2 regions of the Photobacterium sagamiensis genome follow, and region 2 is predicted to be linked to the other one. Evidence: predicted binding sites of a transcription regulator. Region 2 holds the regulator's gene; the other holds the start of a gene.

Region 1 (9,245 bases), on a different contig from region 2:
GGTAAGCCAAAAGCAGGTCTGGTGGGCTTCACTGTGTCTAACTTGCGTGTTCCTGGGTTCGAACAGCCATGGGAAACCGACTTCGGTAAGCCGGGCCGTATTGTTAACGCATTAGATATCATGCTCGAAGGCCCGCTAGGTGGCGCTGCATTTAACAACGAATTCGGACGTCCTAACCTGTTAGGTTACTTCCGTACCTACGAAGAAAAAGTGACCTCACACAACGGTGAAGAAATCCGTGGTTACCACAAGCCAATCATGATTGCTGGTGGTATGGGTAACATTCGCGCAGAACACGTACAGAAAAAAGAAATCCCAGTCGGTGCGAAGCTTATCGTACTTGGTGGCCCTGCGATGAACATTGGTTTGGGCGGTGGCGCTGCTTCATCCATGGCATCGGGTCAGTCTGCGGAAGATTTAGATTTTGCGTCGGTACAGCGTGAAAATCCAGAGATGGAACGTCGTTGCCAGGAAGTGATCGACGGTTGCTGGCAGATGGGAGAAAACAACCCAATCGCCTTTATCCACGATGTGGGTGCGGGCGGTATTTCTAATGCATTACCTGAGCTTGTTGATGACGGCGAACGTGGCGGTAAATTCCAGCTGCGTGATGTACCTAATGATGAACCTGGCATGAGCCCGCTGGAGATCTGGTGTAACGAATCGCAAGAACGTTATGTTATGGCAGTTGCGCCAGAAAATATGGCGGCATTTGATGCAATCTGTAAGCGTGAGCGTGCGCCGTACGCAGTCGTGGGTGAAGCAACTGAAGAACGTCACCTAACGCTGGAAGACAGCCATTTTGACAACACGCCAATTGATATGCCGATGGACATCTTGTTGGGCAAAGCGCCGAAGATGCATCGCGATGTTAAGACGCAAAAAGCAGAAGGTCAGGCCATTGATCGCAGCGCGATCAAGTTAGAAGAAGCAACACACCGTGTACTTCGTCTGCCCGCGGTTGCTGAGAAAACCTTCCTGATCACCATTGGTGACCGTACGGTAACAGGTTTGGTTGCGCGTGATCAGATGGTGGGTCCATGGCAGGTTCCGGTTGCTAACTGTGCCGTAACAGCAGCGAGCTATGACACGTATCACGGTGAAGCGATGTCTATGGGTGAGCGTACACCTGTTGCATTGCTTGATTTCGGTGCGTCTGCACGTTTAGCCGTCGGTGAAGCCATCACCAACATCGCAAGTGCTGATATCGGCGACATGAAGCGTATCAATCTGTCAGCGAACTGGATGTCTCCTGCTGGCCACCCAGGCGAAGATGCGGGTCTGTACGAAGCCGTTAAAGCGGTTGGTGAAGAGCTGTGTCCGGCGCTTGGCCTGACCATTCCCGTTGGTAAAGACTCGATGTCGATGAAGACCAAGTGGGAACAAGACGGTGAACAGAAAGAAGTTACCTCTCCGCTATCATTGGTTATTACCGCATTTGGCCGTGTTGAAGACGTACGTAAAACAGTAACGCCTCAGCTACGTACAGATAAAGGCGAATCCAGTCTGGTCTTGATTGATCTCGGCTGTGGTCAAAATCGCCTCGGTGCAACGGCACTGGCACAGGTTTATAAGCAACTGGGGGACAAGCCTGCTGATGTTGATAGCCCTGAGCTACTAAAAGGTTTCTTCTACGCAGTTCAAGCACTGGTTCGTGATGAGAAAGTACTGGCTTACCATGACCGTGGTGATGGTGGTCTGTATGTAACGCTGGCTGAAATGGCATTTGCAGGTCACACCGGTGTTGAAGTGGATATCAACACCACTGAATTTGACGAGTGTGAAGATGTACTGGCAACGCTATTTAACGAAGAGTTAGGTGCGGTATTGCAAGTTCGCACTGAAGATCTCGATACTGTTCAATCGGTACTGGCAGCAAACGGTCTGGAAGCATGTAGCCATATTATCGGTACTGTGATTGATGAAGATGTGGTTCGTATCTGGAATGGTAACGACCGCGTTTTAGAACAGAGCCGTACAGAGCTTCGTACTATCTGGGCTGAAACCACGTATCAGATGCAGGCGATGCGTGATAACCCGGCAGGTGCATTGCAAGAGTTTGAAGCGAAGAAAGACAACAGCGATCCTGGTTTGAACACCAAACTAAGCTTTGATCTTAATAAAGATATTGCCGCACCCTTTATCTCTTCACGAAAAGCAGGGGCTCCTGCTATAAACAAGGGCGCCAAACCGCAAATGGCTATCCTGCGAGAGCAGGGCGTAAACTCCCACGTGGAAATGGCAGCAGCCTTTGATCGTGCAGGGTTTGAAGCGAGAGACGTTCACATGAGTGATATTCTTTCTGGCAACGTGAAGCTGGACGGTTTCAATGGTCTGGTTGCTTGTGGCGGCTTCTCTTACGGTGACGTATTAGGTGCCGGTGAAGGCTGGGCGAAGTCAGTGTTGTTCAACAACATGGCACGTGATCAATTCGAAGCCTTCTTCCATCGCAACGATACACTGGCACTTGGTGTCTGTAACGGTTGTCAGATGATGTCGAACTTGCATGACCTAATTCCCGGCGCCGATCTGTGGCCACGTTTCGTACGTAACGAATCAGAACGTTTTGAAGCACGCTTCAGCCTGGTTGAAGTTCAGAAGAGTGACTCTTTGTTCTTTAATGAGATGACGGGATCTCGTATGCCTATCGCGGTTTCCCACGGTGAAGGTCGTGTGGAAGTGCGTAACGGTGAGCACCTCAATGCGATTGAGCAATCCGGTACGGTGGCTCTGCGTTACCTGGATAACTTCGGTAATGTCACCCAGAATTACCCGGCTAACCCGAACGGTTCGCCAAACGGTATTACGGGCCTGACAACAACGGATGGTCGTGTGACTATCATGATGCCTCACCCTGAGCGAGTGTTCCGCACCGTGGCCAACTCATGGCACCCGGATGACTGGAGCGAAAATAGCCCGTGGATGCGTATGTTCCGTAACGCGCGCGTTAATATCGGTTGATGTAGACCCAAGTGTTTAAGTAGCAAAAAAGCCGCGACCTGATCAGGTCGCGGCTTTTTTAATCACAAAACGCAGAAAAACGGCCAAAAAACAGGCTAAATTAGTCTTTATCAGCACCGATGTTCGATTTTTCTCGCCTTGTAGATAATTTGTTATTAATTTGGGAGAATGGTTGGTGATTGTGAGGAGGCTGTATGATTTTCTTCGATCTTGATAATACGTTACTCGATCATGATGGTGCGGAGCAGGATGCAATCCGTACCTTCGTCTCACGATATCATGACAATGTTATTGCACTGACAGACACGCCAGAAGTGATATGGCGGCAGATTACAGATAAACACCGTGCCCGCTGGCGAGCTGGCGAGCTGAATTTTGAACAGCAGCGCCGGGCTCGTATCAGTGAATTATTTAAGCGCCCGTTAACCTGTAAACAAGCCGATCAACTCTTCACCGAGTATTTTAATATCTATCAACAACACTGGCGTTTGTTTCCGGATGTTGAACCGGCATTGCAACGGTTAAAAGATACCGCACCTCTTGCTGTGATCAGTAATGGTTTTACCTATCAGCAAGAAGCCAAATTGGAGCAAACCGGTATTCGTCACTATTTTCGTTTTGTGATGACATCGGAGCAGGCTGGCGTAGCAAAGCCGGATTTGGGGATTTTTAAGGCGGCATGTCAAAGAGGTAAGGTCAGCCCGGAGCAATGCTGGTATATCGGTAACCACCCCCTGCGCGATGCTCAGGCCGGCCAGTTAGCAGGCATGAAATCGGTATGGTTAAACCGCAAAGCGTTACAGGCTAATCCGAACACCCGGGTTGTTCGTTCATTAGATGGATTTGTTGATCTGGTCCAGTTGACTGCGAATTCATTAATATAATGGTTATACCAATCGGGATAATTGTCCCGATTGGTATTATTTGATTTAGAGATACTAACGCTTTCAGGAAGAAGAGAAGGACTACTATCACGGATTGAATGGATGATCCGACGATTTTTAAAGTGCCATATCAAGGATGAAATATGGAAATGAATATTCCCAAGATGAAGGGAACGGTCTGTGCTGCAAAAGTATTAGCTGTTCTCGTTGTGAGTTGTTTGATCAGACATATCGATACTTTTACCGTCATATTTGACGATAATCCGGTAAGTATCGTCCCCAGTTTTATTGCCGCGCTGGTGTTGTTTTCTGGGCTTGGCGCCTTTGCCGGGTTACTTCAAGGCTACAAGTGGGGGTTTATCCCACTCTATTTTTTCATTCCGGCGGCAACCCTGTTTTTTGATATGAGCCTGCTCCCGTTTTTACCCGATCTGATCCTACCGGCATTTCGTAGTCTTGTTGTTTTAGCCATTAATAGTACGGTGTTGCTGTATGCCGTGTTTTTACTACTGAAAATGATGGACTCTAATGTGATTCTATATCCGGCAGATCAACTCTCTTTGAACCGCTACTCAAAGTTATAAAGACTGAAAAGTCTTAATAGCGCTTAATTTAATCGGTCAGATCGGTGATAATAAAAAAACAGTAAATCAGGTGGCTAGAATAGTATCGAGGTACTAACTGGCAAACCTCTGCTCAGCAAAGGACGATGAAAAATGAAAAAAATTGAAGCCATTATAAAGCCATTTAAGCTTGATGATGTTCGCGAAGCTTTGGCTGAAGTCGGTATCACAGGTATGACGGTATCTGAAGTGAAAGGATTTGGTCGCCAAAAAGGCCACACTGAATTGTACCGTGGTGCTGAATACATGGTCGACTTTCTGCCAAAAGTTAAAATTGAAATCGTAGTGACAGATGAAGTTGCCGAACAATGTATCGATACGATTATCGAAACCGCCCAAACAGGTAAGATTGGTGACGGTAAAATCTTCATGTTTGATGTTGAGCGTGTAGTTCGCATACGAACAGGCGAAGAAGACGAAGACGCTATCTAAATCACTTTAATCTCTTCGTTATTTCGCTCAATAGCTGTATCGGAAGTGCTCACTTATGCTTATAAGCTCCGCGCTTCCTCTTTGCTCTTGAGCTAAATTCCTTCGAGCTAAAATCGATTGTGCTTCGTTTATGGAAACCGAATACAAAAAAGGAAGTGCATTGCACTTCCTTTTTTAATGGGGTTATTGCTACTGGCTGGTTACAGCGTTGGCTTTATAACGACTGGGTTTATGGTTCATAGCCAGAACCAGGTTCAGTACGATGGCACCCAGTACAGATAAGATCAAAATCTCCGGTGTCACGAAGAAGAAAGAACAAATCAGAATACCAATGTCGATGCACATCTGCATTTTGCCCGCCGCGATGCCAAATTTCTCCTGGCAATAGAGAACCAGTACGTTGAATCCACCGAGGCTGGTGCGGTGACGAAAGAGAATTAGCATCCCAAGGCCCATCAGTAACCCACCGATGACAGCACAGTAAATGGGATCAAGTCGGCTAATTTCCAGCACATGGTGGAGATTGTCGGTGATGATCGAGACTAACCCTCCGGAAATAATGCTTGTGATAGCAAATGATCTGCCCATGCGGAACCAGGCCATCAGGTAAAACGGGGTATTCATCAGAAAGTACAGCTTACCGAAAGACACATCAACAAATTGGCTGAGTAATAGCGCCAGTCCCGTTGTTCCTCCGGTCAGCAAGTCAGCTTGCTGGAGAAAAAAAACGCCCTGCGCGACGATAAAGGCGCCGGTAAGGATGGCAATGATATTTTCATTCAAAGAATGCTTGTTACCGCTCAAAAGAAAACTCCTTATGTTTATGAATGCAATGATAATAGCGTTCAGGTTTATAAAGAAGCTCGGGCGGTAAAGGTATAAAACGCACATGTAAATATAATTGTACGGCTTTGTAAAACGTTTTTTTTGAGTTTTTCTTGATATTGCTCTGTTAGAGTGACTAACGGTAAGCTGGTATTGAATAAAGATGAAAAATATTCATATCTGCATCGAAAATAAACATGAAGAAATTGTAATAAAAAGTTATTTTAGGGGTATCTGATTTAGATCAATTTCTGTAAAATACAGCGTTAATTACGGGTAGGACGAGAACGTTTGCGTCCCCGTGGGGCCTAGCTTTGCGAATTTCGTTTTTACCAACAACTTGTGGTTATTTTAGTCAGGAGAGACAGATGCTAAAGCGCGATATGAATATTGCCGACTATGACGCGGAACTTTTTGCAGCAATTCAGGAAGAAACTGCACGTCAGGAAGAGCACATCGAGTTGATTGCTTCTGAAAACTACACGAGCCCACGTGTAATGGAAGCACAAGGCTCTCAGTTGACTAACAAATATGCTGAAGGCTACCCAGGCAAACGCTATTACGGCGGTTGTGAATATGTCGATAAAGCCGAGCAACTGGCCATTGACCGCGCATGTCAGCTGTTTGGTGCTGAGTATGCTAACGTTCAGCCTCACTCGGGCTCTCAGGCGAACAACGCCGTTTACATGGCATTACTAAATCCAGGTGATACCGTTCTAGGTATGAGCCTGGCACACGGCGGTCACTTAACTCACGGTTCTCCGGTAAACTTCTCAGGAAAGCTTTACAACATTATTCCTTACGGTATCGATGAGAATGGTCAGATTGATTACGAAGAGATGGAAGCTCTTGCTTTAGAGCACAAGCCGAAGATGATCATCGGTGGTTTTTCTGCGTATTCTCAAGTTGTTGACTGGAAACGCATGCGTGAAATCGCAGATAAAGTTGACGCCTACTTCTTCGTTGATATGGCCCACGTTGCAGGCCTTATCGCTGCCGGTGTTTATCCTAACCCGGTGCCACATGCACATGTGGTAACAACGACGACGCATAAAACACTGGCCGGCCCACGTGGCGGTCTGATCCTTTCTAATGAAGGTGAAGATCTTTATAAGAAACTGAATTCAGCAGTATTCCCAGGTGGTCAGGGTGGCCCTCTGATGCACGTTATCGCAGCAAAAGCCGTCGCGTTTAAAGAAGCGATGGAACCTGAATTTAAGGTTTACCAGCAGCACGTTGTTGAGAATGCAAAAGTCATGGTGGGTGAGTTCCTTGAGCGTGGCTATAACATCGTTTCTGGCGGTACTGAAAACCACCTGTTCCTTGTTGATCTCATCGACAAAGGCATAACAGGTAAAGAGGCGGATGCAGCATTAGGTGCGGCGAATATTACGGTGAACAAAAACAGTGTACCGAATGATCCTCGCAGCCCGTTTGTTACTTCTGGTATCCGTATTGGTACGCCATCAATCACGCGTCGTGGTTTTACCGCAGAAGACACCAAGCAGCTTGCTGGCTGGATCTGTGATGTACTGGATAACATTGATAAGCCTGAAGTGATTGAAGCGACGAAAGCGAAAGTACTAGAAATCTGTAAGCGTCTGCCCGTCTACTCTTAATCGTGTGGCGAGGACGCTTTGCTCCTAGAATCTAGTACCTAGTACCTAGTACCTAGAACCTAGAACCTAGAACCTAGTACCTAGTACCTAGTACCTAGTACCTAGTACCTAGTAACGCATAACGTTGGATCTGGGAAAACGGCACCGTTATGGTGCCGTTTTTGTTTTCTGGGGGGGATAGGGCCATTCGAAACATCTTATAGCGATTGGTATTAACAGTGATCAGAAAATATAGGCGATACCGAGAGAGCCGGAGTGGGAAACGGATCTTTCGAGAATAGGGCTGCTCGCAATGTCCCCCTCTAAATTACTGTATCGGATACCGGCGGTGATCCTAATGTGTTGCGATAGCATGAAATGCCCATTCATACCGATGAAATACTGGCCATCCCACCCCGCATCAAATTCTGCTAACCCAGATCGAACCGACTCCGCTTCTGATACGCCATACAAGTGGTTATTGATTTTATCGCTGTTGTACGCCAAACCAATTTCAGGAGTAACGCTCCATCTATTCGCTCGAATGGGGAGTCGCCATGCTGCTTCTGCATACAGCCCGTTGTGTTGATTTCCTATATCGGTACCCGCACCAATCTCGAATATCCCAACGGGCGTTATTTGCTGATAACTCACGCCAGCAAGTACAGAACTCTCACGTTCATCAAGCTGCTGAATTTGCAGGTTATCTGAATCTGAGGGTTTTAACGTTCTGGGATCATAGCGCACGCGGAAAATAATATTTTGTGGTGTACCAGCCGGAAATAACCGTGCTCCGGCTGAAAAGCCGCGGAGAAAAACATGCTCACCTTCATAGCCAACCAAAGGGATCACAACCTGGTTAGAATCGGTGTCTTTATACACTGCCGGGGAATACGATGTGATTGCGCCGAGTGACCATTGTCCAGCAATGGCGCTGCTGCTAAATAACGCCGTTGAAATGATCACCCCGATTACTGACTTATTCATCATACTTACTTACACAGAGAAATATTTACGGGGTATTGTACGGTATAGTGGGTTTATTATTCATTAACTAAATGAGTAAATGTGAGTGAAAGTTAATAAATGGTCACGGTCAATAATGATTCCCGAGCCGGTGATTGTATTTTTGTAACCGGATAACCATGAAAAAACACGGTTATACTCTCTTTCCGGCATGGAAATGGGTTACACTGAGTCGACGAAAATTAGGAGGCATGATGCATTGTCCTTTTTGTGGTGCAAATGACACCAAAGTAATCGATTCCCGTCTGGTTGCAGATGGCCATCAAGTCCGCCGTCGTCGTCAATGTTTAGCTTGTAATGAACGTTATACAACGTTTGAAATGGCTGAGTTGGTGATGCCAAGGGTGATAAAAACTAATGGTAATCGTGAACCGTTTAACGAAGATAAACTTCGTGGCGGTATTCAACGCGCGTTAGAAAAACGTCCGGTGAGCGCAGATGATATTGAACGTGCTATTAACACCATTAAATCCCAGTTACGCGCCACGGGTGAACGCGAAGTACCGTCTGATATGATCGGTAACTTAGTGATGGAAGCGTTAAAAGAGCTGGATAAAGTTGCTTATATTCGCTTTGCTTCGGTCTATCGTAGTTTTGAAGATATTCGTGAATTTGGTGAAGAAATCGCCAAGTTAGAAAAATAAAAGTGATTGTTTAGCTCATTGTGTAATGAGTAACGGTGAGCTATTCCACGACCTCTAAGCTGAATGAATGCAAAGTCAGATGTTCTCTCCTATTGATCATGCCATGATGCTACGTGCTATAAAACTGGCAAAACGTGGCCGCTTCACTACAGCCCCGAATCCAAATGTCGGCTGTGTCATCGCTCAGGGTACGACCATTGTTGGTGAAGGCTACCACTATCAGGCCGGGCAACCCCATGCCGAAGTGTTTGC
Region 2 (9,245 bases):
TACCCAATGGTCCGTATCGACTGGCTAAAACACGGCTTCAAGTCTGATACAACACAACGTGGTGACAACCGTTTCGTTCGTGTGCCATGGTCCCAGGCGCTGGATTTCTTCTACCACGAAATGGAACGTGTACAGAACAGCTACGGCCCAAGTGCGCTATACGGCGGCCACACAGGCTGGCAGTCAGTAGGTAAACTTCACTCTGCGGGTACCATGATGAGCCGTGCTCTTGGCCTACACGGTACTTACCTAGGCAAAATGGGTGACTACTCTACAGGTGCTGCGCAGGTTGTTCTACCTTACGTTGCTGGTGCAATGGAAGTATACGAGCAGCAGACATCTTGGCCGCTGGTTCTTGAGCATTCTAACACCATTGTTATCTGGGGTTCTGACCCAATTAAAAACCTACAGGTTGGCTGGCTAGTTCCGGATCACAGCCCGTACGCTTATTTTCAGCAGCTAGCTGAGAAAGTGAAGAACAACGAGATCAAAGTTATCTACGTTGATCCAGTTCGTTCTGAAACTCAAAAAGCGATAGGCGGTGAGCAGATTTCTGTTAACCCGCAGACCGATGTACCCTTGATGCTGGCTATCGCACATACTCTGTATACCGAGAACCTGTACAACAAAGATTTCATTGCTGACTACACCACAGGCTTCAACAAGTTTGTTCCTTACCTAACCGGTGAGAAAGACGGCGTTGCGAAGACACCTGAGTGGGCAGAAAAAATCTGTGGCATCAAAGCAGATGACATTCGCGCCCTAGCTCGCCAAATGGCCTCTGGCCGTACTCAGATCATCGGTGGCTGGTGTCTGCAGCGCATGCAGCATGGTGAGCAGTACGCATGGATGCTTGTTGTTATTGCAGCAATGCTAGGCCAGATCGGTCTGCCTGGTGGTGGCTTCGGTTTCGGCTGGCACTACAATGATGCAGGATCTACGACCTCTAACGGTCCGCTAATGTCCGGCTTTAGCGGTGTAACGGGTGTTGACCCAATTCATAACGGTTCATTCAACGGCTACTCAACGTACATTCCGGTTGCACGTTTCGTTGACTGTATCGAGAACCCGGGCAAAACCATCCAGTGGAACGGTCACGATGTGAAGTACCCTGAAATGAAGATGGCTGTTTTCTGCGGTAACAACCCATTCCACCACCACCAGGATCGTAACAAGATGATCAAAGCGTGGCGTAAGCTGGAAACCGTTGTTTCTGTCGAGCACCAGTGGACAGCGACTTGTCGTTTTGCCGATATCGTTCTTCCTGCAACAACCACGCATGAACGTAACGATATCGAACAATACGGTAACCACTCAAACGCCGGTATTATTGCACTACCAAAAGTCGTTGAACCTATGTTTGAAGCGAAAGACGATTTCGATATCTTCCGCGAACTATGTCGCCGCTTTGACCGTGAAGAAGCGTTCACCGGTGGTAAATCACAGATGGAATGGATCGAACAGATCTATAACGGTGCACGTTTGCAGGGCCGTGGTCTTGGCGTTCGTATGCCTAACTTCAAGAAGTTCTGGGAAGGCGAAGGCTTCATTGAATTCCCTGAAGGTAAAGAGTGGGTTCGTCACGAATCATTCCGTAAAGAACCCGATCTGGAGCCACTAGGTACTGCTTCTGGCCTAATCGAGATTTACTGTAAGACAATCGCAGATATGGGTTACGATGACTGTCAGGGTCACCCAATGTGGTTCGAGAAGAATGAACGTAGCCACGGCGGTCCTCGTTCTAACAAGTTCCCGCTGAACCTGCAGAGCACGCACCCGAACCACCGTCTGCACTCGCAGCTTTGTTCGTCAACTGATCACCGTGCTACTTACGCTGTTGCGGATCGCGAACCTGTATACATCAGCACTGCAGACGCGAAAACACGCGGTATTAAATCTGGTGACATCGTTCGCGTATTCAACGACCGTGGTGAAGTTCTTGCTGGTGCCGTTGTTACTGACGACTACAAATCAGGTGTTTGTCGTATCCACGAAGGTGCATGGTATAGCCCGCTAGAAGGTGGCAAGCCAGGTACACTTTGTACTTACGGTGATCCAAACGTACTGACACAAGATGTCGGCTCATCAAAACTGGCTCAGGCAACATCTGCTGCTTCTGCCCAGGTAGAGATCGAGAAATATACGGGTAAAGTACCTGCAGTAACGGGTTTCAATGGCCCGGAAGAAGTTACTGATATCAACCCGCTCTTCCCGGCGATGGATTTAGCGTAATTCGCTTTATTCGAAAAGACATCAATAGCCTGCAGTTGCAGGCTATTGATAAATTTATAGGCGATGTGAGTAACAACATTGCCTTTCTTTCCCCAAAAATAGAACCTATTCACATATAATCATTAGCAACATTATGTTTTATGTGAATATGTTTTTAAGTGTCTGGAGTGACAGTGATCATGCAAGAATTTATTGCTTTCAACGAACAACGTGCTGAAATTTACTGGTGGATGTCTTCACTATTAGCTCGTGAGTTGACGACGGAAGATTTAGTGGAATATCACGGTGACGAGATGTTCACCTTCTTGTCTGGTCTTGGTATGACACCAGAGCTTAAACAGCCTGTCGAGTCATTCCGCGAGGCAATTAATCGCTTAAAGGTGCGTGAAGATGCACAGCTTGAGCTGGCAGCAGATTTTTGTGGCTTATTCCTGAGTACACCAAAGTCTGGTGCCCTGCCATATGCCTCTATGTATGTCGGTGAAAGCGGCCTGCTGAATGACAAGCCGGCACAAGACATGAACAAGCTAATGGAGCAGTACAACATTGCTCAACATAAAGAATTCAATGAACCCGCTGACCACATTGCTGTTGAGCTGGATTTCATGGGCAACCTGATTATCCTGGCTAACCATCAAAAAGACGAAGAAAAGCGAGAAGAAGTGATGCAGGCGCAGTTGTCATTCGTGAACAACATGCTATTGAACTGGCTGCCAATCTTTGCCCAAGCATGTAAATCACGCGATAACTTTGGCTTCTATACCGCAGCTGTTGATCTGCTTGTTGCATTTTGTAAATTAGACTCGGCATTCCTTGCCGGAGAAGAATAATAATCTAATCGGTCATCATAAATACTGAACCACACTATCTCTAGTTGCCGGCATTAAATGCCGGCTTTTTTTCTTCATACCAATTCCATTAATTATCTATCCCCACTCCCTGCTTGTTATATCGGTTCAGCAAACGAACAGCTTTCATGACAATACCCTGACATTACCTGCTCGTGACTTTTATAGATTTAAACAACACTGATAACAAAGAGATATCTGCGATGCATAAACTCAATACGCTAGTAAAGCCCTCTCCATCGATGAAGAGCTGGTTTGTTAAAATGTCTTTGCCTCTGGTATTTTTATCTATGATATTGCTGGCTCCTCAAGTTAATGCCAGTGGCATAGCCGCTGATTCAATAGTTGCACAACGAGATACAGTAAACCGCATTAATTCAATCCAGCGGGATCTCACCAGCATCAGGCAGCAAACCCTGCAAGCTAACCCAGACTTGGCAGAACAATCTAAGCAGTTAGAGAGCAAGTTTCAGCAAAAAGCAGATGAAATCGGCTATGCGCCTGAAGAGTTCATAGCTAAAGCACAAGAGATCCAAGAGCAAGTTCAGGATACTTCCCTTAGCGAAGAAAAGCGCAGTGAGCTAATTAAAGAGTTTACAGCGGCCAAACAAACAATGGCGGAACAACGCCAGGCTATCATGGCCGACAAAGACCTAATGGGTATGCAGGAAAAGCTCCAGCAAGATACCTTCGCGGCAATGAAAGCCCAGGATCCCAAAACAGAGCAATTGGTTGATGAACTAAATAATTTAATCGAGACTATTCAGTAATAGCAAAGATTGGTTAAAGTGACTCACCGCGGCAAGTGTGCCGCGGTGAAGTTGGATTAGCAATCATCTTCATAATCGCTCAGATTAATTCCCATCTCCTTGGCCACATCGGCCCAGTAGGGCTCGGCTTCGCAAACACAACAATCACACCAGGGGGCAATCCCTTCATGCATACTTAACCGTTTGTTTCGTCTCGCAGTTCGGGAAATCTGATGCCCCTGCTCTTTGGTGGGGCCAGTTAGCGCTGTTACCATCGCTATTACTCCAAGCAGCCTGCTCAATATTAATTTTAATCTAAATTTGCTGACATGGACTTCGAGCTGCTCATTGGTAATTAAAGCTCAATAGCTTTATTCTGGCTAAGTAACTTCATCCCTTGGATATGTTTTACAAACCATTTCACAATTGCCAGAGCAGCAATGATAAGGCCAACAACCGGAATGACGTGAAGAGCCTTATCCAGAAAATCGCTGTGTACCCAATACTCAGCGCCAGCAACCATTCCTGTAGTAGTCGCTGCAGTTACACCCAGCACCACAAAGAAAGTAAAGAACAAGAAGAAGGTGCGAATAATGGTGTAGTAATGACTGTAAGTCAGTTCATCAGTGCCTTTATTCAACTGGTAAGCGGAATATATAACCGCAACAATGCCTGAAATCATTAAAGTTAAAGGCGTAAGAAAGCTCGCAATGTAAGCAAAGCGAACACCACTTTTATTATCACCGGACATAAATTTGACCCAATATCATCGTCGTTAATATGACAATTATCACACGAATTTCCGACACATCAAGCGAGCCCAAGTGTTACGATGATCCTGATCAAGCGTTTCCGCCAGAGTCCGCAATAACGACCTAAACAAACAAGGGACCAACCAACTATGTCGTCGTTACTGACCTGAAAAGCCTAGCCAAAATCTCTCATTAAAGACTTTAAAAAGCATTTATCCATGCATTATTATGAACCTAGTTTACTGAAGTTGCATAAAGATTGTTGATGTCTATCAAGTAATTTCCTCTTGGTATACAGAAACGTTGCACTGTGCGCTACACTCAGTAAAATGTGAACGCAAGCGATTACACAGTGAAACGCCTTTTGGGGCTAGCATTAATACCAAGCCGCTCGTTAGAGAAGCGGCTTTTTGACGTTTTATACTTTGTGAAATATCAATCGTACCAAATTGAATAAATAGGTAATTAACGGTTGCGTAGTTACTCAATTTGGTATCAGTTAAGAATTGGTCGGATCAGACCTCTGACCTACAATTATTAGAAGAATAAATATGGCAACGATTAAAGATGTTGCACGTATGGCTGGTGTGTCGACCACAACAGTTTCTCACGTGATCAACAAAACCCGCTTCGTGGCAGAAGCAACACAGAAAAAAGTACTGGCCGCCGTTGATGAACTCAACTACGCACCCAGTGCGGTAGCACGAAGCCTCAAATGTAATACGACTCGCACCATTGGTATGTTGGTAACCAAATCAACCAACCCGTTTTTTGCCGAAGTCATTCACGGTGTTGAAGAGTATTGTTACAAGGATGGCTACACCCTGATCCTTTGTAACACCGAAGGTAACTTATCTAAGCAACGTGATTACCTGCGCATGCTAGCTGAAAAGCGTGTTGATGGATTGCTTGTGATGTGCTCGGATATCGACCAAGAGCTACTTGACCTACTTGAACGTAAAAGTGATCTGCCAATGGTGATCATGGACTGGGGCCCGGAAAGCCCGCATACAGATAAGATCCAGGATAACGCTGAATTTGGTGGTTACATTGCTACCAAGCATTTTATTGAACACGGCCATGCTAAAATTGGCTGTCTGTCAGGTCATGTTGAGAAAGTCACCTGCCGTGAGCGTTTAAAAGGTTTCAAAAAAGCAATGGCAGAAGCCAATCTGGTCGTGAATGATGATTGGATTCTTGAAGGGGATTTTGAATGTGAGTCTGCTGTTGCAGCTGCTAACCAGTACATTGCAATGGACGAGCGCCCTACTGCCATCTTTTGTTTCAACGACATTATGGCAATGGCATTGATCAGTACTTTTGAGCAGGCAGGTATCCGCGTACCTGGCGATATTTCTATCATCGGTTACGACAACATTGAGCTAGCACCATACTTCTCACCACCGTTGACCACTATCCACCAGCCTAAACGTCGTTTAGGTAAGACGGCAGTCGAAATTCTGATGGAACGCGTGAAAGATAAGGATCATGCCCGACGTGTGTTTGAAATGGCACCTGAATTAGTGATTCGGAAATCTGTCAAAGACTTAAACTGATCCCACTGCGTACAACAAGAAGCCGACAAGTCATCACTTGTCGGCTTTTTTAGACACGAATATATCATCAGAAAAAATGCTCAATTCAATTTAACAGCGGCGTAAAACATATAAAAAAGCAAATAACTGGAAGCAGTATCACATTTCCAATAGCTTAGAGTAAGAACAAATACCTTATCTACGATAAACTTTATTAAGTCACGAACAAGGCAAACCACCCGAAAGAGTGGGACGCAAAGCTTCCGGCCTAAAAGAAAGTGGTTTTTTATAACTAACTTAACTTATGGTAGCGGGGTTACCGATGGATTTTTGCTCGGATACGGTCAAATTTTTACACACATTTGACAAAACTATTCGGCAACTTGCTAATCTGATTTCCTCGCTCCGATGTTAGGTGACTCAAAGTATTTTTCACCGAGAAGAAGCATGGATAAACCAGTACTAAAAGACACATTAAAATTATTTGACTGTTTAGAGTGCATTAAGTCACGCTCGATGTTTGGCGGTTTTGGTATTTTCGCCGGTGAAACTATGTTCGCTCTCGTAGTGAACGATAAACTACACTTGCGTGCAAATGCCGATAATGAACAAGAATTTAAGCAAGCCGGCCTTGAACCATACGTGTACAAGAAGCGCGGATTTCCGGTTGTCACCAAGCATTATGCTATTCCTGACCAATGGTGGAATGACCCAAGTAAAATTCTCTGCCAGGCAAAACGCTCTCTAGCGGCAGCCCAACAAGATAAAAAGACCAAAAGCAACACCGGTCCTAATCGTATCAAAGACCTTCCGAACTTACGTTTAGCCAATGAACGAATGTTAAAGAAAGCAGGCATTGATACCATAGAACAACTTTTTGATCTTGGCGCACTTGATGCCTACAAAGCTTTACAGCAAACGCATCAAGAATCATTAAATGTCGAGTTGTTATGGGCATTGGAAGGTGCGATCAGTGGTAAACATTGGTCTGTTATCACTGAACAGCGACGTACCGAGTTGTTGTCTGCGTTACCATAATCAATTGATCAACCATGAAAGAGGCGCATCACGCCTCTTTTTTTACCTCACAGATCTCTCTGTCTCTGCTTCTCCAGCAGACTATGCATAAAAGCTCGTATTACCTTATGTCAGGCTATGTCAAATATTGAACCCTCTCACAAAGCTGCTCATAAATGCATCAATAAGCTTTCAATTAATATGAAGGTTTGTAAAATCATGCGAGCATTATTTACTGAGAGGTTGCTATGTTCTGCTCCAAGCCTTTCCCGGGTCAAACAGATCACATATTTAGAGACAAATTTTATAAGTGGCCAAAGCTACTTCGCAGTTTGATCTTTATCAGTTTGCTACCACCGTTAATGGCGATGTTTTTTGTTTACAACCAGTTTGCACCGTTAGATCTGCTGTATGACACTCTTACCATCATTGGTGCATTTAACCTTTTAATGCTGTTTTGGGGCTTAATCCTTAAAATAAGAGCTAAAAAATATTGGTACCGTAATTACCATATTGGTAAAACCATGTTGTTAGCTTTACTTCCTGTGGTGGCCTGCGGTTATTTGCTAGCCACAGAACAACCTGATTCGCGGGTTGCACAGCAAGTTGAGATTCAAAGTGTTGAAATAACCATCAACTAATCGAATTAAAAGATATATTTCATAAATTCCTGAAATATTCATACCCTTAGCCCGGTCTTTGTTGCTGCGTTGGTATAGCATTGAGTTATGCCAGAACAACTACAGCAATAAGGATCCAAAGTGCGTATTTCAACCAAGCCTCGTTATTCCTTTTCTATTAAACCATTACTTTGGCTTCAAAAACGCCATTATGGGGAAGTCTTAAACCCCGCCCTGCTGTGGGGAAGACGTCCGGCACTGTTCTGGCTAGTTGCGGGTTTCTTTGGTTTTCTCGATCGTAAGTCATCACCTATCTCTCCCGTGATCCGCTCTTTAGTTGGTGTACGCGTATCACAGCTTAACGACTGTGCCTTCTGCGTTGATGCCAACGGCATGAAACTCGCCGAACGCTGCAACTCTGTCGAAAAAATTACAGCCCTTGCCCACTGGCAGCAAAGCGAATTATTCACAGAGCAAGAACAGATTGTTTTAACCTATGTGGAAGCGATGACGATCACAGGCCAGCGCGTTAGCGAAGAAATGATCGCCAATCTTAAAAAGTGGTTTGATGAAGATAGTATTGTTGAGCTGACGGCGTTAGCGGCATTCCAGAACTTATCCGCTAAATTTAATACGGCGCTTGATGTTCCTAGTCAAGAGCTATGTTCTTTACCTATACAAGTTGACGATGAGAAGGATTCATCAGCAGCTGAATCACAAACTAAATAGCAGAGGTGTCATCATGGATAGAAAAAAACTCCTGCTCCTCGTTACAATTATCACCCTGATTGGGCTCTGGTTCGCGTTTGATCTGGGGCAATACTTCACCCTGGAACAAGCTAAGGCTCAGCAACTAGCATTAAAAGACACCATTGCCGAACAACCTTTCTTGTCTAGTCTGGTGTACTTTGCCGTTTATGTGATTGTAACGGCTCTGTCATTGCCCGGTGCCGCCATCATGACGCTGTTAGGTGCTGCATTATTTGGTTTCTGGTGGAGCTTAGTACTGGTGTCTTTTGCCAGTTCTATTGGCGCAACGTTAGCATTTTTATTCAGCCGCTTTATTCTACGTGACTGGGTACAAGCTAAATTCGGTAATCGTATTGCTCCGATTAATGCCGGTATCGAAAAAGACGGGGCTTTCTACCTGTTCACCCTGCGTTTAATTCCCGTGTTCCCATTCTTTGTGGTAAACCTGTTAATGGGTTTAACCCCGCTGAATACCCGTATGTTCTACGTTGTGAGTCAGTTAGGTATGCTGGCAGGTACCGTGGTGTATCTCAACGCAGGTATGCAGTTAGGTGAAATTGAAACATTGAGCGGTATTATTTCAGCGCCTGTATTGGCCTCTCTTGCACTGCTGGGAATTTTCCCTCTCATTGCTAAGTTCATCATGAACATCATTACCCAACGTCGCGTATATGCTGACTGGCAGCGCCCTGATCAGTTTGATCAGAATATGGTGGTTATCGGTGCGGGTGCCGGCGGCTTA

What was found. The regulator PurR, encoded in region 2, represses purine synthesis genes. The targets are predictions, from matches to a motif close to TNANGNAAACGTTTNCNTNA.
Region 1: the regulator PurR is predicted to act here: its motif matches at 6,005-6,024, upstream of glyA (serine hydroxymethyltransferase).

Annotation. Positions count from the first base shown of each region.
Region 1 is NZ_JAKJSP010000049.1:9,323-18,567, forward strand. It holds gene purL (phosphoribosylformylglycinamidine synthase) at 1-2,961, shown strand, start outside; gene L4D76_RS21245 (HAD family hydrolase) at 3,156-3,845, shown strand; gene L4D76_RS21250 (hypothetical protein) at 3,989-4,429, shown strand; gene glnB (nitrogen regulatory protein P-II) at 4,562-4,900, shown strand; gene L4D76_RS21260 (YitT family protein) at 5,090-5,704, opposite strand; gene glyA (serine hydroxymethyltransferase) at 6,094-7,344, shown strand; gene L4D76_RS21270 (MipA/OmpV family protein) at 7,567-8,313, opposite strand; gene nrdR (transcriptional regulator NrdR) at 8,544-8,993, shown strand; gene ribD (bifunctional diaminohydroxyphosphoribosylaminopyrimidine deaminase/5-amino-6-(5-phosphoribosylamino)uracil reductase RibD) at 9,073-9,245, shown strand, end outside.
Region 2 is NZ_JAKJSP010000047.1:3,006-12,250, forward strand. It holds gene torA (trimethylamine-N-oxide reductase TorA) at 1-2,232, shown strand, start outside; gene torD (molecular chaperone TorD) at 2,412-3,062, shown strand; gene L4D76_RS20745 (hypothetical protein) at 3,284-3,850, shown strand; gene L4D76_RS20750 (hypothetical protein) at 3,907-4,104, opposite strand; gene L4D76_RS20755 (hypothetical protein) at 4,185-4,580, opposite strand; gene purR (HTH-type transcriptional repressor PurR) at 5,133-6,137, shown strand; cyclic di-GMP riboswitch class I at 6,336-6,440, shown strand; gene L4D76_RS20765 (TfoX/Sxy family DNA transformation protein) at 6,564-7,154, shown strand; gene L4D76_RS20770 (hypothetical protein) at 7,382-7,774, shown strand; gene L4D76_RS20775 (carboxymuconolactone decarboxylase family protein) at 7,895-8,482, shown strand; gene L4D76_RS20780 (dihydrolipoyl dehydrogenase family protein) at 8,496-9,245, shown strand, end outside.